DNA from 3 places in the Limibacillus sp. MBR-115 genome. Region 2 is predicted to be linked to each of the others. Evidence: predicted binding sites of a transcription regulator. Region 2 holds the regulator's gene; each other region holds the start of a gene.
What was found. Region 2 encodes LexA, which represses DNA repair genes until DNA is damaged. Its sites were predicted from a motif close to ATGTTCTANTTTGGTTC; they were not measured.
Positions count from the first base shown of each region.

Region 1: a site for LexA is predicted at 1,956-1,972, ahead of uvrA (excinuclease ABC subunit UvrA). Genes of this name have one in related genera too.
Region 3: a site for LexA is predicted at 1,337-1,353, ahead of ABIE63_RS00520 (ImuA family protein). Genes of this name have one in related genera too.

Region 1 is NZ_JBEPTJ010000005.1:234,774-238,050, reverse strand. It holds gene gyrA (DNA gyrase subunit A) at 1-710, opposite strand, end outside; gene ABIE63_RS12385 (GNAT family N-acetyltransferase) at 898-1,347, opposite strand; gene ssb (single-stranded DNA-binding protein) at 1,363-1,839, opposite strand; gene uvrA (excinuclease ABC subunit UvrA) at 2,056-3,277, shown strand, end outside.
Region 2 is NZ_JBEPTJ010000009.1:36,569-39,845, forward strand. It holds gene moaC (cyclic pyranopterin monophosphate synthase MoaC) at 1-20, shown strand, start outside; gene glp (gephyrin-like molybdotransferase Glp) at 20-1,222, shown strand; gene lexA (transcriptional repressor LexA) at 1,351-2,046, shown strand; gene ABIE63_RS15715 (ComEC/Rec2 family competence protein) at 2,088-3,277, opposite strand, start outside.
Region 3 is NZ_JBEPTJ010000001.1:112,741-116,017, reverse strand. It holds gene ABIE63_RS00530 (AsmA-like C-terminal domain-containing protein) at 1-818, shown strand, start outside; gene ABIE63_RS00525 (PaaI family thioesterase) at 821-1,252, opposite strand; gene ABIE63_RS00520 (ImuA family protein) at 1,409-2,170, shown strand; gene ABIE63_RS00515 (DNA polymerase Y family protein) at 2,073-3,277, shown strand, end outside.

The DNA of each region.
Region 1 (3,277 bases), on a different contig from region 2:
TCGCGTATGCCCGTGCGCCCAAGAATGATGCCGCCTGTCGGGAAATCCGGGCCCGGAATGAATTCCATGAGCCGATCCACGGAGATATCCGGATCGTCTATGTAAGCAAAACAGCCGTCAATTACCTCCCCAAGATTATGGGGAGGAATATTTGTCGCCATGCCGACTGCAATGCCACCGGCGCCGTTGACCAAAAGATTGGGAAACCGTGCCGGTAGAACCGTCGGCTCGCTCGTGGACTCATCGTAGTTTGGCGCAAAGTCCACCGTTTCCTTGTCCATGTCCTCCAGCAGCGCCTCCGAGGCAACGCGCTGTAGCTTAGCCTCGGTGTAACGCATCGCCGCCGGGCGATCGCCGTCCACGGAGCCAAAGTTACCCTGTCCGTCAACCAGGAGCTGTCGCATTGACCATGGCTGGGCCATACGCACCATTGCGTCGTAAATCGCAGAATCGCCATGTGGGTGATACTTACCCATCACATCACCGACGATGCGGGCCGACTTACGATAGGGACGGTTCCAGTCGAAACCACCTTCCTTCATCACATAGAGAATGCGGCGGTGAACAGGTTTCAGGCCGTCTCGAACATCGGGCAAGGCGCGCGCTACAATCACGCTCATCGCGTAATCGAGATAGGAGCGCTTCATCTCGTCTTCGATAGTGACGGGCGTGATGTCGAATGCAGGACGCTGCGGTATCTGGTCGCTCAAAGGTCTGGTTTCCGGTCTGGTTCTAGAGGCTCAATCGCGGGCCCTCGGGGAGGTAGGAACGGCATCCGAATCGGCCCCAGGAGGCGCTCCTTAAAATCGCCTGAAAATATAGCAGAGTCATTGCACTGCAACAACGCCAGAAGGCGATCCGGAGCAAGGTGTTTTTTCCCACGCGCTTCAAGCGTGTCTAACTGCGATCCAGCCGCATATCGATGTGCTCGATTCCGGCATCGTCATAGGGATCGGAGACCCTGGAAAACCCAAAACCCGCATAGAATTTTTCCTGCGCCGACTGCGCGGACAAGTGCACGGAAGAACGTCCCCACCGGCGGGCTATCTCCTCAAGGGCCGCAACCAGCATCCGCCGACCGTACCCTCGACCGCGTGCGCTCGGGGCTAAAACGACCCGGCCAATTGTGACCGACCGCCCTTGTGCGCCGGGCAACAAGCGCAGCGTACCGATAATGCGCTCTTCCCGATCCAATAACAGCAGATGAAGCCCAGCCTGATCCTGGCCATCTATATCCTGAAAAAAGGAACGCTGTTCTAAAATGAATACATCGGCACGCAGCTTTAAAAGTGCGTAGAGCTCTTCCTTTTCAAGCTCGGCAAATTCACGCCAGAGCAGCGAGCACATGATCCGAGCAATTCTCTAGAATGGAATCTCGTCATCAAGGTCCCCGCCGGACGAACCGCCGGACGCAGATGACGACCCCCCACCCGACGAGCCGCTGCCATAATCATCACCGCTATAGCTTCCGCCACCGCCGCCCTCGCCGCGTCCGTCGAGCATCGTCAGTTCACCACGATACCGTTGGAGCACGATCTCCGTCGTATAATTTTCCTTACCATCCTGGCCGGTCCATTTACGTGTTTGCAACTGACCTTCCAAGTAAACCTTCGCGCCCTTCTTGAGGTACTTCTCAATGACATCCACCAATCGGTCATTGAAGACCACGATGCGATGCCATTCTGTGCGTTCTCGGCGTTCTCCGCTCTGTCGGTCACGCCAGGTTTCGTTGGTTGCGAGAGTGAAGTTTGCAACCTTGGTGCCGTCGTTCGTGGTACGGATCTCCGGGTCTCGGCCGAGATTCCCGATTAAAATTACTTTGTTGACGCTTCCGGCCATGACGTACGGCACTCCCCTTGAAACACATTGCTTAGAAATACGAGCCCTATAAAGGCTCGCCGAGAGCGCACTCTAGACCGGAGAAGTGGGCCCTGTCACCCGTGAAGGCGCAACGAGAAAATAAAGTGAACATCCAGGAGTGGCAATGCCTCGCTGCTTGCGCCATATTGCCTCTAACAACGAACCCATACCTTATAGCAATCGGAACCAGGTGCCTTGAGCGAAAAGCCAACGTCTGCCCCCGTCATCGCCGTGCGAGGGGCCCGCGAACATAATCTTAAATCCGTCAATGTTGATTTACCGCGCGAGAAACTCGTGGTCATCACCGGTCTGTCGGGATCAGGCAAATCGTCCCTGGCTTTTGACACGATCTACGCAGAGGGCCAAAGACGCTATGTAGAATCCTTGTCAGCCTACGCTCGGCAGTTTTTGGAACTTATGCAAAAGCCGGACGTCGATTCTATCGAGGGCCTTTCTCCCGCGATATCGATCGAGCAGAAAACAACGTCGAAAAACCCGCGCTCTACAGTGGGTACCGTGACGGAAATTTATGACTATCTGCGCTTACTCTACGCACGGGTTGGCATTCCTTATTCACCGGCGACCGGCTTGCCGATTGAAAGCCAAACAGTCAGCCAGATGGTTGACCGTGTGATGGCCTTGAAGGAAGGAACCCGTTTGTACCTACTTGCACCCATCGTGCGAGGCCGGAAAGGGGAGTATCGCAAGGAACTTCTGGATCTCCGCAAGCGCGGATTTCAACGTGTGAAGATCGACGGCGAAATCCACGATATCGAAAACGCGCCGGAACTGGATAAGAAGCGCAAGCACGATATCGAGGTCGTCGTGGATCGCTTGGTGGTTCGCGACGGTTTAGAAAGCAGACTGGCGGATTCCTTTGAGACCGCTCTTACTCTGGCCGACGGTTTGGCTTTCACCGAGGATGCGGATTCAGGCGAAAGGGTGACCTACTCCGCAAAATTTGCCTGCCCGGTTTCCGGCTTCACGATCGACGAGATTGAGCCCCGCCTCTTTTCCTTTAACAATCCCTTTGGCGCTTGTCCCGCATGTGACGGTTTGGGGTCCACGCTCTACTTCGATCCCTCCATGGTGGTGCCCGAGGGTAATCGTTCGTTGCGACAGGGAGCCATCGCGCCCTGGGCGAACTCCACCTCTCCCTATTACAAGCAAACGCTCGATAGCCTCGCCAAGCACTACAAGGTTTCAGTCACCACAAATTGGGAGGACCTTCCGGAAGCGGTACAGCACGCCCTCCTCTATGGATCCGGCGGAAATCCAGTCACGCTACGTTACGACGATGGGCTGCGCACCTATGAGACAAACAAGCCATTTGAGGGAATTATTCCCAACATGGAGCGCCGGTGGCGAGAGACCGATAGCGACTGGGTGCGCGAGGACCTGGCGAAGTATCAATCCA
Region 2 (3,277 bases):
GCACTTATGAGGCGTCTTAATGATTTCTGTTGAAGAAGCGCAGGCGCGCATTCTCAAGGAGTTTGCGGCTACCTCCGCGGAAATAGTCACACTTTCCGACAGTCTGGGCAGGGTCTTGGCTGACGACCTGGAGTCTCGCCGTACCCAACCCCCCATGGACGTATCCGCAATGGATGGTTACGCAGTGCACGCAAGCGATGTGCTTCACGTGCCGACAACATTGAAGGTTACAATGGAGATTCCGGCCGGGAGCCTGCCACCGCAAGCGTTGGCTGCCGGCGAAGCGGCGCGTATCTTTACCGGCGCTCCCCTCCCGCCAGGCGCCGATAGCGTGGTCATCCAGGAGGACACTGAAGCAGCGGAAGACGAAGTCACGATCCTGGAGACCGCAAAACGCGGCGCCTATGTAAGGCGCGCCGGATTAGACTTTCGGGAGGGCGAGGTCAAGCTCAGGGCCGGCACGCGCCTTGGTGCCCGTGAAATCGGTCTTGCCGCCGCCATGAATAGGCCATGGCTGCCGCTTCGCAGACGCCCACGGATCGCGCTTCTGGCAACGGGCGATGAAGTCGTGATGCCAGGTGATCCTATTCGAGGAAATCAGATTGTCAGCTCCAACGTCCTGGCGCTCGCAGCCTTGATTGAGCAGGCTGGCGGCGTCGCAGTCAATTTGGGTATCGCGGCGGACCGGGAAGACGCTCTGGATAATTTACGTGACCGCGCGCGCGGCTGTGATCTTTTGATTACGACAGGCGGGGCTTCCGTCGGCAAACATGATCTCGTTCAGTCGGCCCTGCAGCGGTCCGATCTATCGCTTGATTTCTGGAAGATAGCGATGCGTCCCGGCAAGCCGCTGATGTTTGGCAGATGGCCTGAATTACCCGTACTGGGCTTGCCCGGCAACCCGGTTTCCAGCCTCGTATGCGGATATCTTTTCTTGCTGCCGATTATGGCCAAGCTCTTGGGCGCTCCCGATATCGCCCTGAGCGAGGAAACGGGATTGCTCGAGCACGGTTTGAAAGAGAATGACCGACGCCAGGATTACCTGCGCGCTCTTTTTGTCGAACCTGACGGAAATGGCCCCAAGCTCAAAGTTTTTGAACGGCAGGACAGTTCGATGCTGGCTACGCTACAACACGCGGATGCCTTGATCATACGCCGCCCGCAAGCCAGAGCGGCCAAGGCCGGTGAGACCTGCTCCTTCCTTCGCCTGCCCCGGCCATAATGCGCGCGCATCCTTTGGCTCACGACTGGCAACAGTCATAAAAATGCTTGACCGGCGCAATGGAACTAAACTAGAACATTTATAACGTTTCTATTTTGTTCTTGTCTTGCCTGAACGGGGAATGCGCGATGTTGACGCGGAAACAACGGGAACTACTACTCTACATTCACGGTCATCTATCCGAGAATGGTGTTTCCCCCTCCTTCGATGAAATGAAGGACGCGCTGGGTCTCAAATCCAAGTCTGGCATTCACCGTTTGATCAGCGGATTGGAGGAACGTGGCTTTATTCGGCGGTTAGCCCATAGGGCCCGCGCAATTGAAGTACTGCGTTTGCCAGAAGACCATGATCAGTCACATGACCTTGGCCATGATACAAATGTCATCCATGGTGTGTTCGGACGCGTACAACGCCTGCCCTCACTGGCGGGCGACGGCAGCAATCGCCAACTACCATTGTACGGCCGGATCGCGGCAGGTACACCGATCGAAGCGTTGCGCGATACCAGCAACTTCGTCGATGTCCCAGCAACCATGTTGGGCAATCGCGCGGAATACTATGCGCTGGAGGTTGAAGGCGATTCGATGATCGAGGCAGGTATCTTCGACGGCGATACGGTGATCATCGAAAGGTGTGAAACGGCAGAGAACGGCGCGATCGTCGTAGCCTTGGTCGATGATGGCGAGGTCACCTTGAAACGGATCAGAAGGCGCGGCCAGTCAATCGCATTGGAACCAGCCAACAAGAGTTATGAAACCCGAATCTTCCCGCCCGACCGCGTTCAAGTTCAAGGCAAACTCGTGGGGCTGTTAAGGCGCTATTGAGTGGTGTACTGCAGCTAGCATCACGATCCAGCACACTCACTCTAATCCGGACCACCGCTCCAAGGACGCAGTCCGCGCAGGCTTTCGACGGTTCGATATGTGACTGATGCGCGCTGGGCATCCAACCAAAAGGCGTGCGTCCCGTTCCTCCAGAAATCAAAGCGGTCGAAAAGCCGGTCGCGGGGGATATCGTCGCAGTGTGCGCTACGAACCGGTTCCAGGCTTATGACCAGAGCCGCGCGCCGGCAGTCCTCCTCCAATCCACGCCCGTCAAAAGAAATTGCGACCGGCCATCCATCCTTGCGATAGAGACACCCCAATCCATCGCAGCTCAGCCAATCGTTACGATCACCCTTTTCATCCCAGGCGAAAACGGATTGGCTGCCAAGCGCCTCCATCCAGATTTGCCGCTCGAAAGTTTGGCGTCTGAGAGTGGAGAAGCCGTAGTGACCATTCGGGTCGCGCAGGGCAACCAGATCGGCGGACTCGTCAATGATGATGTCAGGGAGAGTGCGAGACAGCGGCGCGACAAGACTCAAAAGGATGATTGGTAGTGCGATGTAGCGCCACGGCCTGCGCCAGATACACAACCAAAGCCCAGCCACGGCGATCACGACCAAAGGCAGGGTCGGCAAACTGGGTATCTTCACGACGGCGCCTGGCAAGCTGGCAACATAGTGAGCGACTGTAAGCAATAGCTCCAAGAGGATAGCCATCAGCTTCAGTATCCAAGCGTCTGCAGTGAACGGCGCCAGTAATAGAGCACACAGCACCAGTGGCATTATGCCAAATGCCATCAACGGCACAGCGATTAGGTTGGCAAGAAGACCGTACACAGCGAAGCGACCAAAATGGTGTAATGCGAAGGGGGTTGTCGCCACTATCGCCACAACCGATGTAATGCTGAGGACCGCAAGATAACGGATGGGCACCCCGAGTGCTGACAACCCCGGCTGCCTGGCCGCCCTCACCTGACGACCCTCCGGCTTTTCGAATACAGCGATTAGCGCTACCACAGCGGCAAAAGAAAGCTGAAATGACGCCGAAACCAGACTCTCGGGTCGCAAAAAAAGTACCACTAACGCGGCAGCGCCAACCAGTCTCAATGAAATTGGTGATCGGTCAATAAGCACTGCAACAAGCGCCAGCAGAACCATGATGAATGCTCGTTCCGCAGGGATTGAAGACCCGACAAGTAGGAGATAAGAGAAAGCCACCGGTGCTGCGGCAA
Region 3 (3,277 bases), on a different contig from region 2:
GCTTTGGCGATGAAAGCTATCTGGAAAACGGACATCTTGAATTGGAGCGCGTGAAGGAAGGCTGGCGCCGTTTCCTCCTGCGTGGCCGGATTCCCAAGCAGCTTCGCAGTTCTGTCGTGGACGGGCAGGAGCGCTCCCCCGAGGTGGAGGTTTCCTATGCGCCTGCAACGGACGGGCGGCAGGTGCTCGAGATGGCCGCCGCCGACGCTGGCGGATTGTTTCGGAGCCTGGATTTTTTCGACACAATGGATGGGGGGCTGTTGCGGATCAATGGCTCACGGGAAGGGATTGCACGCACCAATCCGCTACGGGGCAATATTGAGATCAAGGATTTCAAGCTAATCGATGCGCCGGTGTTGGCAAAATTGCTGACGGTCGCTTCGCTGACGGGGATCGTCAATGTCCTTAGCGGCGAGGGGATTGAGTTCAAGAGGGCTAAGGGCGATTTCGAGGCCGTCGAAGGGCGTATATCCAGTGATCTGCTGCGTATTTACGGTTCGGCGTTGGGGCTGACGGCGCAGGGCAGTGTCGATATCGATCAAAACCTCGCCGACCTGCGCGGCACCGTTGTGCCCGCATACGCGGTCAATCAGGTGCTGGGCGCAATTCCCTTGTTGGGAGATATCCTGACTGGCGGAGAAGGCGAGGGCGTTTTTGCCGTTACCTACACGATGACCGGTCCGCTGGATGACCCAGTGGTTGCCGTCAATCCGCTGGCGGCCTTGGCGCCCGGCTTTCTGCGTGGTCTTTTCGATGTGGGAAACGGCAACAGCGACACGGATCGTCCCAGGGCAATTCCCGAAGAGGTGGATCGGTAAGGCTAAGGGCGGGTGATGTACTTGAAGACACCCTCGCCTTGACCGATCAGACGACCCAGCGCGTCGGTGACCTCGCAGCTTGCGTAGAAGATTGATCGGCCTCCTCCCTTGCGAACGGCGCGGGCCGTCAACTTGGCGCCCGCTTCTGCGGTGCTGATGAACTGGCAGGTGAGCGAGAGGGTAAATGCGCGCAACGACTGTTCCGGTTCATCACGGTAGCATCCGCTGTACCCGCAGGCCGTGTCGATCAGGGTGGTCAGCATGCCGCCGTGCATGACGCCACTGCGGTTCAGATGCTGGTGTCTGACCAAGAGCGAGACTTCCGCTTCATCCTGCCGCCAGGCGGTCAGGTGATAATCGGTCAAATCGGCGAAGCCACCGCGCACCCGGTTCGGGTCTGCTATGGCTGAGGGTGTTTGCTGTGCATTGCTCATGATCTCCCAGAGACTGCCCAATTGGATTGGCCCTGTCCATAAGCCGCAGGCCTTCTTGACCGCCGCAGCGTTCTACCCTAAAAAGAACATAACAAGAACATTGGTGTGGAAATGATAAGAGCTTCAAAGGAAAATAAGAAAATACAAGAGCTTAGAATGAAAATTCTTCACCTTGAAGGGGGAGGATGCTCTTCCAGCAAGCGCCTGAAGTTTGGTCTGAAAGCTTTGGATCGACTGCTACCGGAAAGGGGGTTGCCGCTTGCGGCCCTGCATCTCTTCGAGCCTTGCAGGCGGGAATGGGATGACGGTGTCGCGAGCGCTTTTGCAACCTCTTTGGTGCGATTGTTCCTGCAAGAAAGCAATCGGCAAGGACCGCTCTTTTGGGTCACGCGACATGACGACCTCTATGGCGCCGGTTTGCTGCCCTTCGGTGTGAAGCCAACCGACCTTCTGGTTGTTCGCGCTGCTGGAGATGCCGAGGTCTTCTGGTGCCTTGAGGAAGCTTTGACGGATAGCAGCCCGGCCTTGGTGTTAGGCGAGATTGGCAAGTTGGGGCGCATTGCCGCCCGTCGCTTGCAGTTGGCGGCGGAAGCAAGCGGTATCCCTTGTTTTTTGCTGCTGCGGTCTTTCACGCCGCCGCCCGAGCAAAAGGGCAGCGGTGCTTTCAGCCATTGGCGCTTGGCGCCTGCGCCCAGCACCGCTGGTGCTGCGGGGCAATCCAGCCGCACCGATAATCGTTTGTTGGGACGGCCGCGCTGGCAGGTCGAGTTGCTGCATTGCCGGGGTGGGCGCCGGGGGGACTGCCTCATGGAGTGGAACGATGAAACGTGTGCTTTCTCTATGGCTGCCCCGCTTCGCGACGGAGCGCTACCACCTGTCTCCGGCGCGGAACTGGGAAGGGCAACACAGGCTTCCTGAGGCCCCCTTTGCCCTAACCGAGAACGAGCGCGGGCTACTGCGCCTATCGGCAGTGGATAGACGAGCCGAGGCTCAGGGTCTGACGCCGGGCCTGCCTTTGACCCAAGCGCGGGCGCTGCTACCTGGTCTTGTTACGCTCGCGCATGATCGGGGTGCCGAGAAACGTCGCCTGGAGAAGCTGGCGGATTGGTTGGAGCGCTACAGTCCCTGGGTCGCTCTGGATGAAAGTAATGAGGGGGCCGCGGGCTCGGCGGCTTGTTGGCTCGACATCAGCGGTTGCGCGCATCTGTTCGGTGGTGAAGCCATGATGGGCCGGGACCTCTTGCATCGCCTGGAGGGTTGGGGTCTGACGGTCCGATTGGGGCTTGCCGATACGCCGGGAGCAGCCTGGGCCGTGGCACGCTTTGCGACTGCCGCAGGAGAGCCGTTGCGGATTGTCCCGGCGGACGGGCAGCGCGCCGCCTTGGCGTCTCTGCCGATTGCAGCCTTACGACTGCAGGAGGCGGAGGTGGAATTGTTGGGGCGGTTCGGCCTGTTGCAGATCGGTCAGCTTTACGAGCTGCCGCCCGCCGGGCTGGCGCCGCGTCTGGGGGGAGCCGTGCAGCGACGCCTGCGGCAAGCTTTGGGGGCGATGGCTGAGCCTTTGTCGCCACGCCGCGCGCCGCTGCGCTTCGAGGCCCGGCTCGGGTTTTCGGAGCCGGTCGCCGCCGTGGACGATCTCGCCGCAGCGGTGGAGAAGCTGCTCCAGGAACTCTGCAGAACCTTGCAGCAAGCGGACCAGGGCGCGCGCCGTTTGCTTCTAGTTCTGCACAGGGTCGATGCCAGTCGGCAGGAGATCCAAATCGGCGTTAGCAAGGCGAACCGTGATCCAGAGCATCTCGGCCGTTTGCTGGCGGACCGGCAAGAGTCTTTCGATCCGGGTTATGGGGTCGAGGTCATGACCCTCGCAGCGGGGGTGACGGAGCCCCTGAGCGCCGAGCAGATGACCCTGGCGGACAGAAGGAAAGCGGACCGGGGTGAGACTGGCGGGCTGCTTGACCGCCTTCTGAACCGCCTTGGCACAGGGCGCGTCTACAGTCTGGAGCAACGACCGTCTCATTGGCCTGA